4 regions of the Mesorhizobium sp. WSM4823 genome follow, and region 1 is predicted to be linked to each of the others. Evidence: predicted binding sites of a transcription regulator. Region 1 holds the regulator's gene; each other region holds the start of a gene.
The links. Region 1 encodes LexA, which represses DNA repair genes until DNA is damaged. Its sites were predicted from a motif close to TGTTCNNNNTGTGTTCNG; they were not measured.

Region 1 (5,754 bases):
CCGTCGCCTCGCACCATCCGCTGTCCGCAACAGCGTTGTTTCGGCGGCCGGCATGGAACTCGACCGCGGCGTCGCCTTCCTGCTGGTGCCGGTTTTCCTGGCATCCGGCGTGATCGTCTATTTTTCGCTTGCCGTGGAACCGGGCTTTCCCCAACCCATCGCCGTCGTGGTCCTCACGGCATTGTGTGCAGCGGTCACGCGGTCATGGCGCAAAACGCATTTGTGTTTCATGGCAGCGTTGCTGTGCGCACTCGGTGTGCTCGCCGCCAAGGTTGAAACCTGGCGCGCGGGAACGCAGATGCTCGGTTCGGTAATCCAGACCCAGCTCACCGGCCGCATCGTCAGGCTCGACCAGATGGCGAACGGCCGGATCAGGCTGACCATCGACGTGATATCGACCGCTCGGCCGACACTGCGTTATGCACCGGAACGTGTCAGGGTTTCGGCACGCAAAACTCCCGCCGAGATGACCGCAGGCTCGGTGGTAACCGGCTATGTGAGGCTTCTGCCTCCGACTGGCCCGGTTAGGCCGGACAGCTATGACTTCTCCTTCGACAGCTATTTCGCCGGTATTGGCGCCAGCGGCTTTTTCCTCGGCAATCCGAAGATCGTCGCTTCCGAGGATGCACCGTTAGCCGCGCGCCTTTCCGCCTCGATCGAAAAGGCGCGCGAAAGCATCGCCGACCATATCAGGGACAGCATCGGTGGCGCCGAGGGGGAGATTGCCGCAGCGCTGATCGTCGGCGTGCGTGCCGGCATCCCCGAAGAGATCAACGAATCGATGCGGCGCACCGGCATCTATCACATCATCTCCATTTCCGGCCTGCACATGGCGCTTGTCGCCGGCACCATCATGGGATTGCTGCGCGGCGCCTTTGCGCTGTTTCCCGATTTTTCGTCGCGCAGGCCGGTCAAAAAATATGCGGCCGGCGCCGCACTCGTTTCCATAGCTGCCTATCTCATTTTTTCCGGTGTCGTGGTCGCGGCTGAGCGCAGCTTCATCATGTTGGCGGTGATGCTTGTCGCCGTGCTGTTCGATCGGGCCGCACTCACCATGCGCAATCTGACGATTTCAGCGATCGCCGTCATCGTCGTGTCGCCGCACGAGGTGGTCGGCCCCAGCTTCCAGATGTCCTTCGCCGCGACCGCAGCCCTCGTAGGCGCCTATGCAGGCTGGTCAGACTATCGTGCCGACAAGGCCAAGGCGCCGCCGCAGCGACGGTCACCGGTCGCTTTCGTCACGCGGAAACTCCTCGCTGGGACAGGTGCAATCGCAATGACCTCCATCATTGCCGGCAGCGCCACCGCGCTTTTCGCCATCTGGCACTTCCAGCGCGTCTCGCCGCTCAGCCTGTTCGCCAATCTGGCCGTCATGCCGATCGTCACGGTCGTCATGTTCCTGGCCGTCGTCAGCGCCTTGGCAATGCCTTTCGGCCTCGACGGGCCTTTCCTCTACATGATGGGCAAGGGGCTGACGGCGATGATTGCAATATCGGGATGGATCTCCGAGCGTTCGCCGGTCGATGCAGTCGGGCTGATTTCGTTGCAGTCGGTTCTGATGGTGACGGTCGCCCTGGTCATTGCCACAATGGCGACGACATGGTTGCGGCTTGCGGCACTTCCCTTTGCGCTCGCCGGCCTGCTAACGATTTCCGAGACACGCACCCCCGACGTGCTGATCTCGGAGGACGCACATCTGGTGGCGCTGCCGATCGGCGGCGGCGAACTTGCCATCAACCGAGTGCGTTCGAACGAATTCACCACCGACAATTGGAAACATGCGCTGATTTCAGCGACCATTGTCGAGCCGGAGACATTCGAAAAAGGAGACGTGCGGTTCGACATCGCCGATCCGGCCGACCTGCCGCCGGGATCGCCTTTCTACTGCACTGACGGCCTCTGCATCGCCCGGCATCCGTCCGGCGCGATCATCGCGCTCGCCGATGACCGCAAAACCGCGCGGCCAGCCTGTGGCTTTGCGGATTTGATCGTCATCGACGATGCCACGGCCTATTATAATCCCTGCCGCAACCCGCTGGTTCTCGTCGTCACCAAACGCCAGCTCGCTCGCATGGGCAGTGCCGCCGTTTTCTTCGACCCGCTATCTGCGACGACGCGCGCAGAAATCCGTTTTGCCGTCGAACAGCCATATAGGCCCTGGCATGAGCAGCGGAGATTCTCGCGCGAGGCGAGGGGCTTGCCGCCATACCGCAAGGCCGAGAAACCCGGGAAAGCTGTCGCTCAGTAACGCCGGATCAACCCGACCAGCTTGCCTTGCACCTTGACCCGGTCCGGCCCGAATATGCGCGTCTCATAGGCCGGATTGGCGGCTTCCAGGGCGATCGAGGCGCCTTTGCGGCGGAACCGCTTCAGCGTCGCTTCCTCCTCGTCAACCAGGGCGACAATGATCTCGCCAGGTTGGGCGGTGTCGGCGTTGCGGATGATGACCGTATCGCCGTCAAAAATGCCGGCCTCGATCATCGAATCACCTTTGACCTCCAGCGCGTAGTGCGCGCCGCCGGTGATCATGTCCGGTGGCACCGAGATCGAATGCGTCTGGTGCTGGATGGCATCGATCGGCACACCGGCAGCGATACGACCCATCACCGGGATGGAGACGGTGGCGACAACGTCGTCGTCGTTGCCGGCCGCAGGCATGCGTGAAGGCGCCGGCTTGATCTGCCGCCCGAGGCTGCCCTGCCCATGGCTGCTCTGCCCAAGGCTGCCCTGAATGACGCTCGGCGAGAATTTGCGCGCCGCATTGAGGCCGGGCGCGATCGAATCGGGCAAGCGCAGCACTTCCAGCGCGCGAGCGCGGTTGGGCAGCCGGCGAATGAAGCCGCGCTCCTCCAGCGCCGTGATCAGCCGATGAATACCCGACTTGGAGGCGAGGTCGAGCGCTTCCTTCATCTCGTCGAACGATGGCGGAATGCCGCTTTCCTTCAGCCGCTCGTGGATGAACATCAACAGCTCATGTTGTTTGCGTGTCAGCATCGCGACCCCCAACAGAATCAGAAAAACAAACCCAGAACAAACACTATCTGTTCCAGTTGTGTTCCGCAACTGTTTAAAGTTTAATGAATGCGTTGACGGTTTGTTCAGCGTAACATCAGCACGCTGCAGGCGGCGCCTGTCGCGGCTGGGGGTGCAAATGGCTCACGCACGATCAGCCCGTTCGCGTCGGCCAGCATCCTGAGCATCGAGGAATCCTGGATGCCGAACGGCGTCGCCGTTAGCGTGCCGGCGTCTTCCTTCACCACCGCGCGTACATAGTCCTGCCTGAGATCGTTGGCCGGCATGGCGGCGCCGAGCCGCGCCTGACGCATGTCCTGCCGGTAGGCGCGGCCGCCGAGCCGCGCAAGCAACGGCTTCAGGAAAAGCTGTGTGCAGACCAGGCTCGCCACTGGATTGCCAGGCAGGCCGATGCAGCGGACGTCGCCCAGCCGGCCGAACATCAGCGGTTTGCCCGGCCGCATGGCGATCTTCCAGAAATCGAGCGTCATGCCTTCGCCAGTCAGCACGTCATGGACAAGGTCGTGGTCGCCGACTGAGGCGCCGCCCAGCGTGACGATGACGTCGGCTCCTGCATCGACCGCTTTTTTCACCAGCGCGGCGATCGCCTCCTTGCGGTCGGAGGCGATGCCGAGATCGAGCGCGTCGGCGCCGACCAAGCGGGCTGCGGCGGCGACGCCATAGGCATTTGACGAGATGATCTGGTCGGGGCCAGGCTCGCTGCCCGGCGGCAGCAATTCGTCGCCGGTAGCGATGATGGCGACCAACGGCCGTTTCACCACGCTGACCTGCGGATGGTTGGCCGCCGCCGCCAGCGACAACGCCGCCGGATCAAGCAGGCGGCCTTTCTCCAGCAGAACGTCGCCCTTTGAGAAGTCAAGCCCGAGGCGGCGGATGTTGCGGCCCTCAACCGTCGAAGCGGTCACTTCGATGCTGCCACCGCCGAGGTCGCGGACATTCTCCTGGATAACGATGGTGTCGGCGCCTGCGGGAAGCGGCGCGCCGGTGAAGATGCGCACGGCCTCCACCGGGCCGACTGTTCCGGCAAAGCCGCGTCCGGCCGGCGCTATGCCGATCACCGAAAGTGTTGCCGGCACGGCGGCGACATCCTCGACCCGCACTGCATAGCCGTCCATGGCGGACGCGTTGAAGGGCGGCTGGGTGCGGAGCGCCGTGAGCGGCTCCGCCAGCACGCGGTCGGCGGCGTCCATCAGGGCGACGCTTTCAGCTCGCAAGGGCGCAGCATCTTCAAGCAGGCGCTCTAGCGCCTCGGCGACCGGAAGCAGCGCCATTATTGGCCCGCCTCTTGGGCGCCTACCTTGTAGTCGCCGGATTTGCCGCCGGTCTTTTCCACCAGCCTGATGCCGGAGATCACCATGGCGCGGTCGACCGCCTTGGCCATGTCGTAAATGGTCAGGCAAGCGACCGAGACGGCGGCCAGCGCCTCCATCTCGACGCCGGTCTTACCGGTGACGCGGGCCAACGCCGTGACCTTCAGGCCGGGCAGCGTCGCGTCCGGTTCGATGTCGACGGATATCTTGGTCAACAGTAGCGGATGGCAGAGCGGAATCAGCTCATGCGTCCTCTTGGCCGCCATGATGCCGGCGATGCGCGCCGTACCGAGCACGTCGCCCTTCTTGGCGTCGCCATCGAGGATCATTTTGAGCGTCTCCGGCAGCATCGAGACGAAACCCTTGGCGATCGCCGTGCGCGTCGTCTCCGCCTTGTCGCCGACATCGACCATGTTGGCTTCGCCTGTCGCGCCAAGATGGGTGAGGGCAGCCGCCATCGTCAGATGGCCTTAAAGCGACGTGCGTCCGTTTGGACGCACATAGTACGCTCTAGCACGCTGGATTTATGCATCGTGCTCTCCGAAAATCGATTCCGATTTTCGGGCCGATGCATGAGCCGGTGCCTTGCCCGTCAAAAGCAGGTGCGTTGCGGCAGCCACGTCCTGTTGCCGCATCAGGCTCTCGCCGACAAGGAAGGTGCCGATGTCGCTTTTTTCCAGCCTGCGGCAGTCCTCGTGCGAGAAAATACCGCTCTCGCTGACCAGCAGGCGGTCGGCCGGCACCATCGCCGCGAGCCGCTCCGAAGTATCGAGACTGGTTTCGAACGTCCGGAGGTTGCGGTTGTTGATGCCGATCAGCCGTGACGACAGTTTCAGCGCGCGTTCCGTCTCGACCTCGTCATGCACCTCGACCAGCGCGTCCATGCCGAGTTCGAAAGCTGTCGTTTCGAGCTCCCTGGCCATGGCGTCATCGACGCTCGCCATGATGATCAGGATGGCATCCGCGCCCCACGCGCGGGCTTCGAACACCTGATAAGGCTCGAACAGAAAATCCTTGCGCAAGGCGGGCAATGTCACGGCGTTACGCGCATCGGTGAGGAATTCAGGCGCGCCCTGGAAGGACGGCGCGTCGGTCAGCACCGAAAGGCAGGCGGCACCACCTTTCGCATAGGCCTTGGCCAGTGTCGGCGGATCGAAATCGGCGCGAATCAAACCCTTGGACGGGCTCGCCTTCTTGATCTCGGCGATCAGCGCGAAACTGCCGGATTTGCGCTTGGCTTCAAGGGCCGAAAGAAAGCCGCGTGGCGCATCGGCGTCTTTCGCCCGCGCCTTGATCTCGGCAAGCGGCACGCGCGCCTTTGCCGCCGCGATCTCGTCGCGCTTGTAGGCTTCGATCTTGCGCAGAATGTCAGACACGGCTCTATCCGTTCGAAATCTCGACCAGTCGGTCG
Region 2 (5,754 bases), on a different contig from region 1:
CGGGCCCGCCGGCAAGGCGGATCCGGCCCGCGGCATTGGCCGCCGGCGACGGCTCGGGCTTTGACGGGAAAATAACGAAGGAGGTCTCCTTGAAACATACCGTATATTTGGTATGTTAGTGAAAGTCTGACTCGCCCGGAAAGCTCCCGCCATGACTCCTCTCTTTGTTTCCTATGGCGCACTCGCGCTCGCCATCGTCGCAGAGGTGATCGGCACGGCCTTTCTGCAGAAATCCGAGCAGTTCACCAGGCTCGCACCGACGCTGGTCATGGCGGTCTTCTACGCCGGATCGTTCTTCTTCCTGTCCCAAGCGCTCAAGATGGTGCCGCTCGGCGTCGCCTACGCCATCTGGGGCGGCCTCGGCATCGTGCTGACAGCCTTCGTCAGCGTGCTCGTGTTTCGTCAGACGCTCGACCTGCCGGCGATGATCGGGATCGGCATGATCGTCGGCGGCGTCATCGTCGTGAACGCCTTTTCGAACTCGGCGGCGCATTGACCGTGGAGAACGCCCACAGACGCAAGAAGCAGCCCGAGATCGTTCGGCGCGCTTTGCTCGACCACGCCGCCAGGCTCGCCGCGGAACAGGGCCTTGCCGCGGTCACGGTCCAGGCTGTGGCCGACGCCGCCGGCGTCACCAAGGGCGGCTTCATTCATCATTTCCCCAGCAAGCAGGCGCTCATCGACGCCGTGTTCCAGGAACTGCTGGATGCGATCGACCGCGAGCTGGACGAGCGCATTGCCGCCGACCCCGAGCCGTATGGCTCGTTTACGCGCGCCTATGTCGAAGCCGTCTTTCGAGTGGGGGTGGAGGCCGGTGGCGGTCCATGGGCTCCGTTGTCCATCCTGATGCTGACCGACGCCGATCTGCGCGCATTGTGGGTCGATTGGTTCCAGGCCCGCTTCGAGCGGCATCGCGCCACCGACAGCGACATGCGCCACGCAGTCGCCAGGCTGGCAGCCGACGGCATCTGGTTGGCCGATCTGGCGACGATGGCTCTTCCCGACAGGCAGCAACTGCGCGCCGAACTCCTCGAGATGACCCGGCGGCCCAGCTGAACCGGTGCATAGACTTGCCGACTGGCTTGGCGGTTAAGCTTTCCGGCCGCGAAAAAGCGATACTCTACGCCGCCTGCGCCATTCGCTCCGAGCTCATGCGGTAGGAAATCGCCTCGGCCAGATGGATGCGGCCGACCGTCTCGCTGGCCTCGAGATCGGCCAGCGTGCGCGCCACTTTCAGCACCCGGTGGTAGGCCCGCGCCGAAAAGCCGAGTTTTTCGCTGGCATCCCTGAGCAGCGACAGGCCTGATGCATCCGGCATGGCGATCTCCTCGATGACAGAGGGCGAGCAATGCGCGTTGGTGGTGGCGGAGGTCGCGCCGAGCCGCTCGAAACGTTCGCGTTGGATCGTGCGGGCGCGGGCCACGCGCAGCGCAACATCGGCACTTTTCTCAGCCCGGTCCGGCCGGATCAGATCACTGGCCGAGACCGCCGGCACCTCGATCCGGAGATCGATGCGATCGAGCAGCGGGCCGGAAATGCGCGCCTGATAGTCGGTGCGGCAACGGTCGCCGCGCAGGCAACGATAGCCCGGCTCGCCGGCCATGCCGCAGCGGCACGGGTTCATCGCCGCGACCAGCTGGATGCGCGCCGGATAGGTGACGCGATGGTTGGCGCGGGCGATCATGCAGTCGCCGGTTTCCAGCGGCTGGCGCAGCGCATCGAGCGCCTGCGGCGAGAATTCGGGAAACTCGTCGAGGAACAGCACGCCGTGATGGGCAAGCGACGCCTCGCCCGGCCGCACCCGCAGGCCGCCGCCGACCATCGCCGCCATTGAGGCCGAATGATGCGGCGCGCGAAACGGCCGCCGGTCGGTCAGCTTTCCTTCGCCCAGTTCGCCAGCCACCGACGCGATCATCGAGACTTCGAGCAATTCCCTGGGCGCCAGCGGCGGCAGGATCGAGGGCAGCCGCTGCGCCAGCATCGATTTTCCCGACCCTGGCGGTCCGACCATCAGCAGATTGTGGCCGCCTGCGGCCGCCACTTCCAGGGCTCGCTTGGCGGTTTCCTGGCCCTTGATGTCGGCAAGATCAGGCAGGTCGCGCGCCGAGGCGTGGATGCCGGCCTCCGGTCGCGACAGGACCTGCGTGCCGCGAAAATGATTGGCGATGGCGATCAGGCTGCGCGGCGCCAATATGTCGAAATCCTTGCCGGCCCAGGCCGCTTCCGGCCCGCAGGCGAAAGGACAGATCAGCCCCTTGCCCTCGGCATTGGCGCCGATCGCCGCCGGCAGCGCGCCAGCCACCGCGGCAATGGTGCCGTCGAGCGACAACTCGCCAAGCACGACATAGCCGGCCAGCATGTCGCCCGGAATGGCGCCAAGAGCTGCCATCAGCCCAAGCGCGATCGGCAGGTCGTAATGGCTGCCTTCCTTGGGCAGGTCGGCCGGGGCCAGATTGACAGTAACCTTCTTCGACGGCATCGACAGGCCCGACGCATGCAGGGCCGCCTGCACCCGCTCGCGGCTTTCGGCCACCGCCTTGTCGGCAAGGCCGACGATGTGCATGTTGACCTTGCCCGGCGCGATCATCACCTGCACGTCGACCGGTACGGCCTCGATGCCCTGGAAAGCCACCGTGCGGACCCGCGCAACCATTTTTCACCCCTGATACGGGCTCGCCCGAAGCCCATGCGATCATGCCGCGAACGGCGTTACCGAAGACAACCACAGATTTTCGACTGAGGCAAGAACATTACGGGAACAATTGAGCGAGCCCCAGGAAGTTCGCTTGGATTCCGGGCTACGCTCTGCCACGATTAGCTCCGACTTACCGCCCGCTGCAAAATCCGCCATCATGCACGCCTTCGTCCCGGTTCGGCCCGACCTGAAGCCCCAATGGATATCATCTTGCTCTGAATCCTGGCCGCCTCATTTCGAAAAGCGATTTCCCTTTCCCGGGTCATGCGCTAGTCAACGAACGAACGGCGGAACGTCATTGTGAACCGGGACGAACAAAGGCATGCCAGGCGACGACGATACAGCGCTGCGGTTTCCGATCCTGATCGGCGATATTGGCGGCACCAATGCGCGCTTTTCGATCGTGCTCGACGCGAACTCGGAACCGACCGAACCGCAGATCGTCCAGACGGCCAATTTCAATACGATCGACGACGCCATCCAGGCAGCCGTGCTCGACCGCTCGTCGGTCCGGCCCAACTCGTCTGTACTGGCGGTAGCCGGTCCGGTCGATAGCGACGAGATCCCGCTCACCAACTGTCCGTGGATCGTCAAGCCGAGAAAGATGTTTGCCAGCCTCGGCCTCAGCGACGTCGTGGTGCTCAATGATTTCGAGGCGCAGGCGCTGGCCGTCGTGGCGCTTGGCGAAGAGCATATGGAAAAGATCGGCGGCGATGCGCCGGAGCCAAATGCGGGACGGGTGGTGCTCGGTCCCGGCACCGGACTTGGCGTCGCCGGCCTGGTTCATGCGCTAAACCACTGGATACCGGTGCCCGGCGAAGGCGGGCATATGGACATCGGGCCGCGCTCGCCGCGCGATTTCCAAGTCTTTCCGCATATCGAGAAGCTCGAGGGCAGAATTTCCGGCGAACAGATCCTGTCCGGACGCGGCCTGGTCAATGCCTACCGGGCAGTGGCCAAGGCGGACGGCAAGCCGGCACCCTTCGCCACGCCGGCCGAGGTCACCGCGGCGGCACTGGCGAAGTCGGATCCGGTGGCCGTGGAAGCGCTATCGATATTCGTCACCTGCCTGGGGCGCACCGCCGGCGACCTTGCGCTGGTGTTCATGAGTCGCGGCGGCGTCTTCCTGACCGGCGGCATCGCCCAGAAAATCCTGCCGGCGTTGAAGACGGGCGAGTTCCGCGCCGCCTTCGAGGACAAGGCACCGCATAGCGAGTTGATGCGGACCATGCCCGTCTATGTGATCACCCACCCGCTGGCTGCGCTCTCCGGCCTTGCCGCCTATGCCAGAAATCCCTCGCTGTTCGGCGTCCAGACCGCGGGGCGGCGCTGGCGGGCTTAGGTGACGACCTGGGGCGCCGGCGAAGTTTTGCCGCCTCGGCCATAGGCAAGCCGCCACCGGAGCGCTAAGAGGATTGCCGAATTAGCCCGGCTGCGAAGCCGAACCGACATCACGGATCCCGACTTGAACCAATCGCCCAAACATCAAGCGAAAGCCCGGCATCAAGCGAAAGCCCGGCCCGGCGAGATCGTGGCGGTGGTGCACCGTATCCTGACCGAGAACGGATACGAGTACCGGTGGTCCTACGTCTTCACCATAGTCTGCCTGTTGACCGTGTCCGGAACGACAGCGGTCACGGCCTTGATCATGAGCCCCGTGGTCAATCAGATCTTCTACGAACGGCGCGGCGATCTGATCGCCTGGATCTGCGCTGCGATCCTGGGTGCCTTCATCCTGCGCGGACTGGCCGGCTACGGCCAGGCGGTGACGTTGGCCAGGATCGGCAACAATCTGGTGGCGCGCTACCAAAAGCGCATCTTCGACCATCTGATGAAGCTCGGCGTCGGCTTCTTCAACGACACGCGCTCGGGGCGCCTGGCCGCGCAGGTCAACGAGAACGTCAACGGCATCCGCGACCTTCTGTCGATGACGCTGACGTCGATCGCGCGGGACGGTGTGACGCTGATCGGACTGATCGGCGTCATGATCTATCAGGATCCGGTGCTATCCCTAAGCTCACTGCTGATCGGGCCGCCGCTGATCTACACCGTCACCTATCTGATGCGGCGGGTGCGGCGCATCACCCGTGAATCGGTGCAGATCAACTCACGGCTGATCGGCGCCATGCAGGAAGCCACGCAAGGCATCGCCATCGTCAAAGCCTTTACCATGGAGGGCGAGCTGTCGCGCCGCCTCGGCAAGCTCGCCGACGATGCCGAGCAGCGGACAAACAAGATCGCCCGCGTTTCGGAGCGACTGACGCCGATCTCCGAAATACTGGCCGGCTTCACCGTTGCCGGCGTCATCGCCTATTCCGGCTACCGGGCGACCGTGCTCGGACAGCCGCCCGGCGCAGTCTTCTCCTTCATCACCGCGCTGCTGCTCGCCTACGATCCGGCCCGGCGGCTGGCGCGCATGCAGGTCGGCATGGAACGGGCGCTGGTCAATGCGCGCATGATCTACGAGTTGCTCGACCTCGAGCCGCAGCAAGGCGACGCCCCCGGAGCGGCCGAAGGGAAGATCACCAGTGGCGAGGTGCGCTTCAACAACGTCTCGTTCGGCTATGTCGCCGACGCGCCGGTGCTGCAGGATCTCAGCTTCGTCGCCGCCGCCGGCAAGATGACCGCCATCATCGGCGCTTCGGGCGCCGGCAAGTCGACGCTGGTGGCGCTATTGCAGCGCTTTTACGATGTCGAGGCAGGTAGCATCGAGGTCGACGGCCAGGACATTTCGAAGATCACCAAACAGTCGCTGCGCAGTTCCATAGCCTATGTCTCGCAGCAGCCCTATCTGTTCGAAGGCACCATTCGCGACAACATCCGCTACGGGCGGCTGAGCGCCAGCGACGCCGAAATCGAACTGGCCGCGCAACAGGCCGAGGCCGACGGCTTCATCCGGCAACAGCCGCAAGGCTATGACACCCCTGTCGGCGAAGGCGGCGTGACGCTGTCGGGCGGCCAGCGCCAGCGCGTGTCGATCGCCCGAGCCATCGTGCGGCAGGCGCCGATCCTGCTGCTCGACGAGGCGACCTCGGCGCTCGACAACGAGGCGGAAGCCC
Region 3 (5,754 bases), on a different contig from region 1:
GGACGTCCCGCTTTTGTTGGACTTTTTTGGTCAGGTAACGCCTTTACCTGCCGCTTGCAAGGGCAGCCGTTGCGCGCGATACCGATGTTCCGGAATGGAATTCCGGAGCGGTTGGCGCCGCGAAAGCCGTTGTGCGTCAATCTTCGCCGAATAGCCGGTCGGTTTCCCGGCGTTCCTTCTTGGTCGGGCGGCCGCTGCCGGCATCGCGCAGCGCGGGAATCGCATCGGGAACGGCCTCGCCTTTTGGCACCGGCGGTGGCGACAAATCCTCGTAGAGCAGGCGTGCTTCCTCGGCCGGGCCGCGCCGGCTCCCTGTGTCGAGCACCTTCCAGACGAAGATGCGCCGCTCAAGAGTGATGGTCAGGACGTCGCCGATCCGGACCATATCGGAGGCCTGCGCTGCTTTGTCGCGATTAATGCGGACGCGTCCGGCCACCACCAGCTTCGCTGCCAGCGAGCGCGATTTCACCGCACGCGAAAAGAACAGCCATTTGTCGATGCGCTGGCGGCCTTCAGCGACCATCGGAACGAGCGAACTTATTTCTTCAGCTGGTCGCGCAACGCGGCGAGCTTGGCGAATGGAGAATCCGGGTCGAAGCGCACGGGACGCTCCTCGCGAGGCTTAGGCTGGAACGCGGGCTTTCCACCTGGCGCGCCACCCTTGCCGTCCTGCCTGCCGCCCTTCCAGTCGGGCCGGCTTTCGCGACGATCGGAACGCTCGCCCTGCGGCTTGCCGTCGCGCCGCTCTCCCGGCTCACCCTGGGGCTTGGGCTTGAATTTGCTGCGGTCGAAGCGCGGCTTGCCGGCGCCGTCGCGGCGCCCTTCATGGGTGGGGCGGCCGCCAGGAGCGCCGGCCGGTTGCCCGCCGGTGGCATCTGCCGGCGCGTCGCCACGGCCGTCGCGCGCGGCTTGCCCGTTGCGCGGGCGAGTGTCCCTATCACGGGGTCGGTTGTCATGATGGCGGTGGCGCGGGCGCTGGTCGAAGCGGCCCTGCCGCCACAACAGAATAGGTTTTGGTTCCTCGGCCTCTGCTGGAACCTCTGGCGCGGCCTCGCCGGTGGCGACTTCCGCCGCCGCGGCAGGTTCCGCCGACATTGCCTCCGTTGCAGGCGAGGATTCGGAAGCCGGCTCTGCCGGTGCGACCTCAATCCCATCGGCTTCGGGTTCTGCTTCCGGCTGAGCCGCTGATACCGCAGGCATTTCAGCTGCGGCTTCGGCTGGAGGCAGCTCCTCTTCCGTGACCTCAGCCGGAATTTCCGGCTGAGCTTCCGCGACGGGCTCCGCTTCGGTGGCGGGTTCGGCGGTAACTTCGGCTGTGGCCTCTGCCACGGCAGCCGCTGCCGCTCCCGAACTCTCGGCCTGCGCCACGGCGGCTGCGTCCGCAATCGCGGCTTCCGCTGCCTTGGCCTGCTCGGCTTGTTCTTGCGCCGCCTGCTTGGCCGCGGCGGCTTCACGCGCGGCACTGTCCTGTGCTTCGAGCCTGGCCCTCACCTCGACCGCCGGCTTCGGCTCGGCCCGGTAGCCGAGGCCTTTCAAAATCTCTTCCATGTCGTCGGCGGTGGCGCCGAGGATCGACATCATCGGCGGCGTCACCATGAAGGACTGGCCGTCATAGGCGCCGTCGGGGCGTTGGCCGAGTCCAGGCTTCCAGTTGGTTGCGGGCCGGATCAGGTCGGCCAGCCGTTCAAGAATGTCGACGCGCACCGCACGACGGCCGAGGTTGCGATAGCCGGCCAATTTGTAGAATGTCTTATCGAATGTGGGGTCGATGACCACCGAGGTGCGGCCGGAGGCCAGCGCGTGAACCACGTCGCCAAAGCCGGGCTTGTCCTTGCCGTCGTTCTGCAGCGCCCACAACAGCGTCACCAGTCCGGCCGGGGCCGGCTTGATCAGCGCCGGGACGAAGACGTGGTAGGCGCCGAAGCGTACACCGAGCCGGCGAAGGGCGGCGCGGCCTTCCTGGTCGAGCGACTTCATCTCCTCGGCGATGTCGCGGCGGTTGATGAGGCCGAAATTTTCGACGAGCTGGAAGGCGATGCCGCGGCCGATGCCGGTGATCTGCTCGGCGTTCTTGAGGTCGACCAGCGGCTTCAGCAAGGACTCGATCTGGAAATTGACGAAGCGCTCGGCGCGCGCCGCAACCTTGTCGCGGGCGGGTCCGGTGAGTTGTTCGTCGGCCAGCAGCACAAGGCGCGGCTTCAACGGCTCGTCGCCTGCGACCAGTGTGCCGATCGGCGCGCCGATCCAGCGCAGCGTGCCGTCGGAGCCCAGCGCGATGTCGCCGTTGGCGCAAGAGCCGAAGCGTTCGGCCCGCGCCTCGAATTCGGCTGCAAGCGCCTTCTGGGCCGCTGTGCGCACCGCCTTGGCGTCCTCGCCGCCGGCGCTCTGGTCGGCAGTGAAGCGGAACCCCTGCAACTCGCCGACGTGGTGGCCTTCGACGAGGACGGTTCCGGTTGGGCTAATTTCGGCTTCAGGCATGGTATTTTCTCTAAGGCGCCGCATGAGGACGGAAGTCCTGCGGTCTACGAAGCGTTTCGTCAACCGCTCATGCAGCGCATCCGACAATCTGTCTTCGATTTCGCGCGTCTTTTCCTGCCAGTGTGCCTGATCGGCCAGCCAGCCGGGCCGGTTGGAAACGAATGTCCAGGTGCGGATCTGGGCGATCCGGTGCGACAGCGTGTCGATATCGCCCTCGGTGGTGTCGGCACGGCGCACCTGCTCGGCCATATAATTTTCATCGACATGGCCATGCCTGGCAAGGTCCATATAGATCGAGGCGATCAGGTCGGCATGCTGGGCCGGTGCGATTTTCCTGTAGTCGGGGAGAGCGCAGGCCTCCCACAACAGCGCCACGCGCCTGGCGTCGGTGGCAAGCGCCCTTATGTCCTCGTCGCGGGACAAATGCTCGAGCGCCTGCGCATCCACCGCCGGCAGCGCACGCGTCAGGCCTTCGACCGGCGCGTTGGTCTCGGTGGAACGCTTCAGCGCATCGAGGCTGGCGAAATCGAATTGCGCGGTGCGCCATTGCAGCACTTTCACCGGGTCGAACTCATGACCTTCGATTTTCTTGACCAGATCTTCGTCCAGCGGATCGACCTGGCCGGTGACGCCGAAGGTGCCGTCGCGCAAGTGCCGGCCGGCGCGGCCGGCGATCTGGCCGAGTTCCGCCGCGGTCAGGTTGCGATACTGGTAGCCGTCGAACTTGCGGTTCTGGGCGAAGGCGACATGATCGAGATCGAGATTGAGGCCCATGCCGATCGCATCGGTGGCGACCAGGTAATCGACATCGCCCGATTGGAACAGCTCCACCTGCGCGTTGCGCGTGCGGGGCGATAGCGCGCCGAGCACGACCGCCGCACCCCCTTGCTGGCGGCGGATCAGTTCGGCAATGGCATAGACCTCGTCGGCGGAAAAGGCGACGATCGCTGTGCGTCGCGGCAGGCGGGTCAGCTTCTTCGAGCCGGCATAGGCGAGATGCGACAGCCGTGGCCGCGTCACCACCGACACGCCCTTCAGCAGGCGCTGGAGAATGCCGTGCATGGTGGCAGCACCCAGCAGCAGCGTCTCCTGGCGGCCGCGCAGATGCAGGATGCGGTCGGTGAAGATGTGGCCACGCTCGAGATCGCCGGCCAGCTGGACCTCGTCGATGGCGACGAAGGCGGCGTCGGTCTGGCGCGGCATGGCTTCCACCGTGCAGACCGAATATCTGGCACCGTCGGGCTGGATCTTCTCCTCGCCGGTGATGAGCGCCACCTTGTGAGCGCCGACCTTCTCGCAGACGCGCGAATAGACCTCGCGGGCGAGCAACCTGAGCGGCAGGCCGATGATGCCGCTCTCGTGCGCCACCATGCGCTCGATGGCGAGATGGGTCTTGCCAGTGTTGGTGGGGCCGAGCACGGCGGTCACGTCGCGACCGGACAGGATCAGCGGCTCTGTATGTTTCGGGTGGATGTTCATCGACCTGGAAATAAGGCTCTCTGCCTCGCATTGTCGGGAGCGCGCCCCGCGGTGGCGCGTGTGACAGCCGACACATAGGGATTTCGGGCGCGAAGCGAAAGCGGAATGTTCCGATGGCAGGTCGAAGCGTCTCGTCCGGTGTCGTCAACCGGTCCTGATTAATAGTTAGAACGAGTCTGGAACGAATCAGCTACGAATCGCTGACTCCAACTGATTCAGGGTTTGTTCACGGCTATATCTGGATTTTTAAGCGGCGTAGCGCACCACATGCTGAATCCGCGAATTGGCCCGATTCATGCAGGGAGAACGCTGTCATTAACCTTTTGCCGGCAAGCGACGACGCGGGCCAACCGGCCCGTGCCAAGATTATGAAATTATTGATCTTTCCTAAGGAGCCTTAACTTTTCCGTCACTGATTACGGCATTCGCCGTTAACGTTCCGCCCAAAGCCGGAACGAAACGGCGACGAATCAGAGATAGCCCGGAATTCCCGTTTTGTTCACCCCAACATCTTGTGTTGTGAACAGGTTTTCCACCGAGAATCCACAGGTTGTGGAGCTGGTTTTGCACACGCGGCTGAACCGCCCTTAACCTTTGCGTGCCGCTTCGGCACATATAGGCGATGCGACCGTCGGCGGCGCAGCCGCGGCACGGCGACCAGACCCCGCGCAGCGATTCCAAGCGCTGGTTCAAGGTCCATCTCTTCCCATCGCATAGCGCTGCAGCGTAGGCCCGATATTCTGAATGATTTCGTCATGGGACAGGGCGACGACGGGCGGAAGCCGCAACAAATAGCGGCACATTGCCAGACCCAGCAACTGGCTCGAAACAAGCCCGGCCCGTCGGCCTGCGTCAGCCGGGTCGCCGACCGCCGCAACCACCGGCCTCACCTGATTGGCAAATACCTCACGCAACTTTTCGGCTGCAAATTCGTGCGATGTCGACGAGCGTAGCAGGATTGCCATGCCAGGACCGCTGGCCGGACCTTCCCAGATTTCGAGAAAACGCCTGATCAGCGTTTCGCCGAGGGCGGCTCGGTCGATCACCCGCAGTGCCGGCAATTGCAGGTCGACGACCGCGGCCCTTGCGAACAGCTCGTCCTTATTGCGGAAATAGCGGATCACCATGGCCGGATCGATCGAGGCATGCGCGGCGACGTCACGTATGGAGGCGCCGTCATAGCCGTGCTCGCCGAACAGATGCCGAGCGGCCTCAAGGATGTGGGCCCGGGTGCGGTCCGACTTGCTGGGTTTCTTCGGCTGGTTCTCGGTCATGAAAATTCATATGCCAACGACCGTTGACAAATGCAATGGGGTCGATTAGAAAGTCAACAGGTGTTGATAAATGGAGAGAGAAAATGTTGCCCGAGACAACGGAAGTCCTGATCATTGGCGCCGGCCCGACTGGCATGGCACTGTCCATCGCGCTGCATCAAGCTGGCGTCGATCACGTGCTGATCGACAGGCTGGCGCAGGGCCTGCAGAGCTCGCGTGCTGGCGTCATCCATGCGCAGACGCTGGAATCGCTTGAACCTCTAGGCGTCACGGGACGGCTGAGTGAACTTGCGCTGAAGCTGGAAAACTTCGCCATCCGCGACCGCAACCGGGCGCTGCTGAAGCTCGATTTCAGCAAGCTTCCGTCAAGACATCCCTATCTGATGATGTTGCCGCAAAATCTGACCGAGCAGGTATTCGCCGAACGGATCGCTGTCTTGGGAGGCCTCATTCATCGCTCCGTCGAGGCCAAGGCGATTGCCCGAGACGCTGACGGTGCGCATGTGACGGTGGTCGAGAACGG
Region 4 (5,754 bases), on a different contig from region 1:
TGCGCAGAACCTCGCGGCATTGATGTTCACCTATCCCTCGACGCATGGCGTCTTCGAGGAAGGCGCGCGTGACCTCTGCGCGTTGATCCATGAGCATGGCGGCCAGGTCTATTTCGATGGCGCCAATCTCAACGCGCTGGTCGGCCTCGCCCGGCCGGGCGACATCGGTGCCGATGTCTGCCACATGAACCTGCACAAGACCTTCTGCATCCCGCATGGCGGCGGCGGCCCCGGCGTCGGCCCGATCGGCGTCAAGGCGCATCTCAAGCCATATCTGCCCGGCCACGTCACCGAAGGCTCCGGCCATGCCGTGTCGGCCGCACCGTTCGGCAGCGCTTCGATCCTGCCGATCACCTGGATGTATATCCGCATGATGGGCGCTTCGGGCCTGAAGCAGGCAACCGAGACGGCGATCATTTCCGCCAACTACATCGCGACGCGGCTCGAGGCGCATTTCCCGGTGCTCTACAAAGGCAGGCACGGACGCGTCGCGCATGAATGCATTCTCGACACCCGCGTGCTCAAGGACAGCGCCGGAATCAGCGTCGATGATATCGCCAAGCGGCTGATCGACTACGGCTTCCACGCGCCGACCATGTCGTTTCCGGTGGCCGGCACGCTGATGGTCGAGCCGACCGAGTCCGAGCCCAAGAGCGAGCTCGATCGCTTCTGCGATGCGATGATCGCGATATCGGGCGAGGCGGGCAAGGTGGCGAAAGGCGAATGGCCCCTGGCCGACAATCCGCTGGTCAATGCGCCGCATACCGCCGCCGAGGCGCTGGCCGGCCAGTGGACCCATCCCTATTCGCGCCTAGAGGCGGCCTATCCGGCCGGCGATGCCGACACATCAGCCAAATACTGGCCGCCGGTGTCGCGTATCGACAATGTCGCCGGCGACCGCAACCTCGTCTGCTCCTGCCCGCCGCTGTCGGAATATCTGGGTGCGGCGGAATAGACCATGAAAAGTGGAATCCTGTTTTCGGGCAAGATCATGGTCTAACAAGAAGATAGAAGCCTCAATCAGGCAGAACGTAAGGCCGGCGCGTCGGCCTTGCTCGCCTTGTTCTGGGCGACGACGCGATTTCGACCGGCGCGCTTTGCCGCATAGAGTGCCGCGTCGGCTTCGGCCAGCACATCGTCGAGACTGGTGCCGCCTGTCCCGCCAAAGCCGATGCCGCCACTGACCGTGCTGCGCAATGGACCAAGCTGGGTGGCGACGACCTCCGTGCCGAAGGCGACGCTGATCTTGCTCGCAATGTCATAAGCCTTGTCTTCCGTCATCCGTGACATGACCAGCACGAATTCCTCGCCGCCCAGCCGGAAGGCGTCGATTCCGGTCCTGGCGTATTTCCTGATGACAGCGGCGAAGCGGCGCAGAACCTGATCGCCAACGGGATGACCGAATACGTCATTCGTCCGCTTGAAATGATCGAGGTCGAATATGGCCACGGCCATGAACGGGCCGAAAACCCGCTCACCGTAGAATGCCGTCAACGCCCGCCGGTTCATCAGCCCGGTCAACGGGTCGGTCATGGTCTCGGCCTTCAATTCGATCTGCGCCCGCAAATGGTGGAGCGAGAGCGTCAAAGCACCGAGCCCGGTCATGCAGGCGACCGCCACGACGGAATTCAACCGTTCGGCCCAGTTGTCGGGCGCAACGCCGAGCACCCATTGGCCCTTGACCAGAAGGACCGCGCCGCAGAGTCCGAAGGACAACGCACAGACGCCGCTCAGGGACGAAACGACCAGCAATATCCGGCTGTCATGACCACCTTTGATCCAGAACATCACCCCCATAGACAAGAGCAGCGCCGTTACCGTCGCGTAGGTGACCATGAAGCCGACGCCGTCAAACTCGAGGAACGTCGCGCCTGCGCAAACCGCCATGGCAGCCAGTGTCGGCAGAACCGCGAGCCTATAGTCGCGCATGCCGAGATATTGCATGGCCGACAGGCACAGGATGAGGAAGCCCAGGGTGAGAAGCGCCAGCATAATCTGGCAAAGCCAGGGGCTGGGATCCCTGGCATAGTGCCAAAACAAGACCACATGCACGACGAGCACAAGAATGCCGCACGCCACCGTCAGCACAAAGCGTGCGTGTGGCGTGGCGAACCAGATCGCAAACATGGTGATGCTGAGGCACGTGCCCGACAGCGCCGCCGCGAGCAGGAGCGAACTGTAATCCAACATGCGTAAGCGGCAGCCTCTTGAGGTTCCGCTGCATTCTAGGTCAGCGGCAGTGCGCTGATACCGTTTTTCGGCCAACCTTCCGGCGCAACCTTCGGACAAGGTTTACAAAGCGTCGATGCGCCAAGCTGCCGCTTGGTTGTGGAATGGTTTTGCAGTAAGAGGCTCTATCCTCGAACGTAACAGGAACCTCCGTCGCCTGCCCGCAAAAAGCGTGGCAGTATCGGGTGGTGATTCGCAGCATCGGAATCCAGGATCAGCATGGACGATAACAACGATCTTTTCGGCACTATGGGCAAGCAGCCGCAACCGGTTCGCCCAACCGCGCGCCCGGCCGACCCGCTGGTGCAGGCGGCGAAGCGCCCGGCATCCCGCGACGGCAGTGAAAGCTATAGCGCCGCCGACATCGAGGTTCTCGAAGGGCTGGAGCCGGTGCGGCGCCGGCCTGGCATGTATATTGGCGGCACCGATGACAAGGCGATGCATCATTTGTTCGCCGAAGTCATCGACAATTCGATGGACGAGGCGGTGGCAGGCCATGCGACCTTCATCGATGTCGAGCTTTCCGCCGACGGATATCTGGCCGTCACCGACAATGGTCGCGGCATTCCAGTCGATCCGCACCCGAAATTTAAGAAGCCGGCGCTCGAAGTCATCATGACGACGCTGCATTCCGGCGGCAAGTTCGACAGCAAGGTCTACGAGACTTCGGGCGGCCTGCACGGCGTCGGCGTCTCCGTCGTCAACGCGCTGTCGGACCATCTCGAGGTCGAGGTCGCACGCGGCCGCCAGCTCTACCGCCAGCGTTTTTCGCGCGGCGTTCCGGTGACCGGACTTGAGCAGCTCGGCGAGGTGCATAACCGCCGCGGCACCAAGATTCGCTTCCATCCCGACGAGCAGATCTTCGGCAAGGGCGCCGCTTTCGAGCCAGCGCGGCTCTACCGCATGACGCGCTCGAAAGCCTATCTGTTCGGCGGCGTTGAGATTCGCTGGACCTGCGACCCCTCGCTGATCAAGGAGAAGGACACGACGCCGGCCAAGGCCGAGTTCCATTTTCCAGGTGGCCTCAAGGATTATCTGAAAGCCTCACTCGGCGACGAATTCCAGGTCACTCGCGAAATCTTCGCCGGCAAGAGCGACAGGCAAGGCGGCCATGGCTCGCTCGAATGGGCGGTGACCTGGTTCGGCGGCGACGGATTTCTCAATTCCTACTGCAACACCATTCCGACCGGCGAAGGCGGCACGCACGAGGCCGGCTTCCGCAACGTCTTGACGCGAGGCTTGCGCGCCTATGCCGATCTGGTCGGCAACAAGCGTGCTTCGATCGTTACCTCGGAAGACGTCATGATCTCGGCGGCCGGCATGCTGTCGGTATTCATCCGCGAGCCGGAATTCGTCGGCCAGACCAAGGACAGGCTGGCGACGATCGAGGCGATCAGGATCGTTGAGACCGCCATCCGCGATCCCTTCGATCACTGGCTGGCCGACAACCCGCAGGAAGCCTCGAAGCTGCTCGAATGGGTGATCGCGCGTGCCGACGAACGGGTGCGCCGCCGCCAGGAAAAGGAAGTGTCGCGCAAGAGCGCTGTGCGCAAATTGCGCCTGCCCGGCAAGCTCGCCGACTGCACGCAGAATGCCGCGGCCGGCGCTGAGCTCTTCATCGTCGAGGGCGATTCCGCCGGCGGCTCGGCAAAACAGGCGCGCGACCGCGCCAGCCAGGCAGTTCTGCCGTTGCGCGGCAAGATCCTGAACGTCGCCAGCGCCGGCAACGACAAGCTTGCCGGCAACCAGCAGATCTCCGACCTGATCCAGGCGCTTGGCTGCGGCACACGCTCAAAGTACCGCGACGAGGATCTGCGCTATGACCGGGTCATCATCATGACCGACGCCGACGTCGACGGCGCCCACATCGCCTCGTTGCTGATCACCTTCTTCTATCAGGAGATGCCGAACCTGGTCCGCGGTGGCCATCTCTATCTGGCGGTGCCGCCGCTCTATTCGATCCGGCAAGGCGGCAAGGTCGCTTACGCCCGCGACGATGCGCATAAAGACGAGCTTCTGCGCACCGAATTCAACGGGCGCGGCAAGGTAGAAATCGGCCGCTTCAAGGGGCTCGGCGAAATGATGGCTGCCCAGCTCAAGGAAACCACCATGGACAAGAGGAAGCGCACGCTGCTCAGGGTCGATGTGATCGACGCCGAGACCGCGACCAAGGACGCGGTCGACGCGCTGATGGGCACCAAGCCGGAAGCCCGCTTCCGCTTCATCCAGGAACGCGCGGAATTCGCCGAGACGGAAGTGCTGGATATCTGAGCATCTTCTGCTCGGCGAGCCGCAAATGGCGACCATCACTGGGCAAGGCAATATGCCGTTGGCATCACTGAGCGAAACGAGGCGGCCGACATGCTGTAGATAGCGGCCTCATTGCGCATCATCGCCGCCGCGATCAAAGATTTTCCGGATTTCTTCGCGAAGGATAGGGCCTAAGCCGCCGCTATCGCCAGCGCGTGGCTGCGCGCGTTTTCGCGCAGTGCATCGAGATGGATCGACTTGACCAGCCCGGCCAGATCGCCTTCGGCTGACTGGCCGCCCAGTTCCTTCAGCATCAGCCAGCTGACTTCCTGAACGCCGGCCAGGCGCTTGCCATTGGCAACCTCGCGCCAGATCTTCAGCGCGCGCAGGATGATCGCATGCGTGGCCGCGGCAAGGCCGGCACTGCGGAACAGCGCCTGCAGCGCCACATCGTGCCCGCCGGCCAGCAGCGCCCTCACCCGTTGTTCGGATTGCTGGCTGAGCGCGACCAGCGCCGAGCCGAAGAAGTCGACCTTGCCATGCGCGATGGTGCGAATGATGAAGCTTGCGGTCAGGGCACCCCGCAGGCGCAGATGTTCGACGAGCGCCGCGTGCTCTTCCCGGCGCGTGCCTTCGATCAGCGTCACGGAAGCCTTGACGCAGGCGTCGCGCATGACGCGCTCGGCTCTGGCATGTCCCATCAGCGCCACCACCAGCGGCGAGCCTTTAAGGGTTTCACCAAGTTTTATCAGCAGCATATGCCGGCAGTCGGCAGGCAAACGCGCGTCAGCGATCAGCGCTTCGCGCACCAGGGACAGATGGCCATGGCGTTCGGCGATACGGCGAAAGCTGAGCGAAGCGATGTCGGCGCCGCTGTTGGCGAGCAGCGTGGCGCAGGCTTCCGGCTCGCCGATTTCGGCAATCGCCGCGGCGACCGCCATGGAGACGCGCGGACGATCCGCGATCAGTTTCTGCGTCGCCTTCTGACCGCGTGCAACGCGGTCGATCAGATCAGCATCGGTGAGCATCGGCGAACGTGCCAGCACCAGGCTTGCGACTTCCGGCTGGTCGGACGCCAGCGCGCTGATGATCTGCAGCGGCGCGTGATGGCTCATCGACAGCGCCTCCGCCATCGCTAGCCGCACCTTCGACGAGGCATCGTCGAGCAGCAGGGTCAGCGCCGCTTCAGCCCCGCAGCGGTCCTCGAAAGGCAGATCGGCATTGATGTAGGCGCGGGCCAGCGCGCTTGCCGCCGCGGCGCGCTCCGAGACCCTT

Region 2: a site for LexA is predicted at 2,744-2,761, ahead of AC0L26_RS27605 (YifB family Mg chelatase-like AAA ATPase). Genes of this name have one in related genera too.
Region 3: a site for LexA is predicted at 4,124-4,141, ahead of AC0L26_RS10150 (helicase-related protein). Genes of this name have one in related genera too.
Region 4: a site for LexA is predicted at 2,361-2,378, ahead of parE (DNA topoisomerase IV subunit B). Genes of this name have one in related genera too.

The regions. Positions count from the first base shown of each region.
Region 1 covers NZ_JBVVQL010000002.1:464,456-470,209, forward strand. The annotation lists gene AC0L26_RS07150 (ComEC/Rec2 family competence protein) at 1-2,248, shown strand, start outside; gene lexA (transcriptional repressor LexA) at 2,242-2,994, opposite strand; gene AC0L26_RS07160 (molybdopterin molybdotransferase MoeA) at 3,099-4,304, opposite strand; gene moaC (cyclic pyranopterin monophosphate synthase MoaC) at 4,304-4,801, opposite strand; gene trpC (indole-3-glycerol phosphate synthase TrpC) at 4,868-5,719, opposite strand; gene trpD (anthranilate phosphoribosyltransferase) at 5,724-5,754, opposite strand, start outside.
Region 2 covers NZ_JBVVQL010000015.1:93,660-99,413, forward strand. The annotation lists gene AC0L26_RS27595 (DMT family transporter) at 152-496, shown strand; gene AC0L26_RS27600 (TetR/AcrR family transcriptional regulator) at 499-1,056, shown strand; gene AC0L26_RS27605 (YifB family Mg chelatase-like AAA ATPase) at 1,121-2,653, opposite strand; gene AC0L26_RS27610 (glucokinase) at 3,018-4,037, shown strand; gene AC0L26_RS27615 (ABC transporter ATP-binding protein) at 4,161-5,754, shown strand, end outside.
Region 3 covers NZ_JBVVQL010000003.1:293,844-299,597, reverse strand. The annotation lists gene AC0L26_RS10155 (RNA-binding S4 domain-containing protein) at 137-523, opposite strand; gene AC0L26_RS10150 (helicase-related protein) at 538-3,957, opposite strand; gene AC0L26_RS10145 (TetR/AcrR family transcriptional regulator) at 4,647-5,231, opposite strand; gene AC0L26_RS10140 (FAD-dependent oxidoreductase) at 5,267-5,754, shown strand, end outside.
Region 4 covers NZ_JBVVQL010000013.1:158,735-164,488, forward strand. The annotation lists gene gcvP (aminomethyl-transferring glycine dehydrogenase) at 1-955, shown strand, start outside; gene AC0L26_RS26085 (GGDEF domain-containing protein) at 1,021-2,190, opposite strand; gene parE (DNA topoisomerase IV subunit B) at 2,449-4,500, shown strand; gene AC0L26_RS26095 (DUF2336 domain-containing protein) at 4,671-5,754, opposite strand, start outside.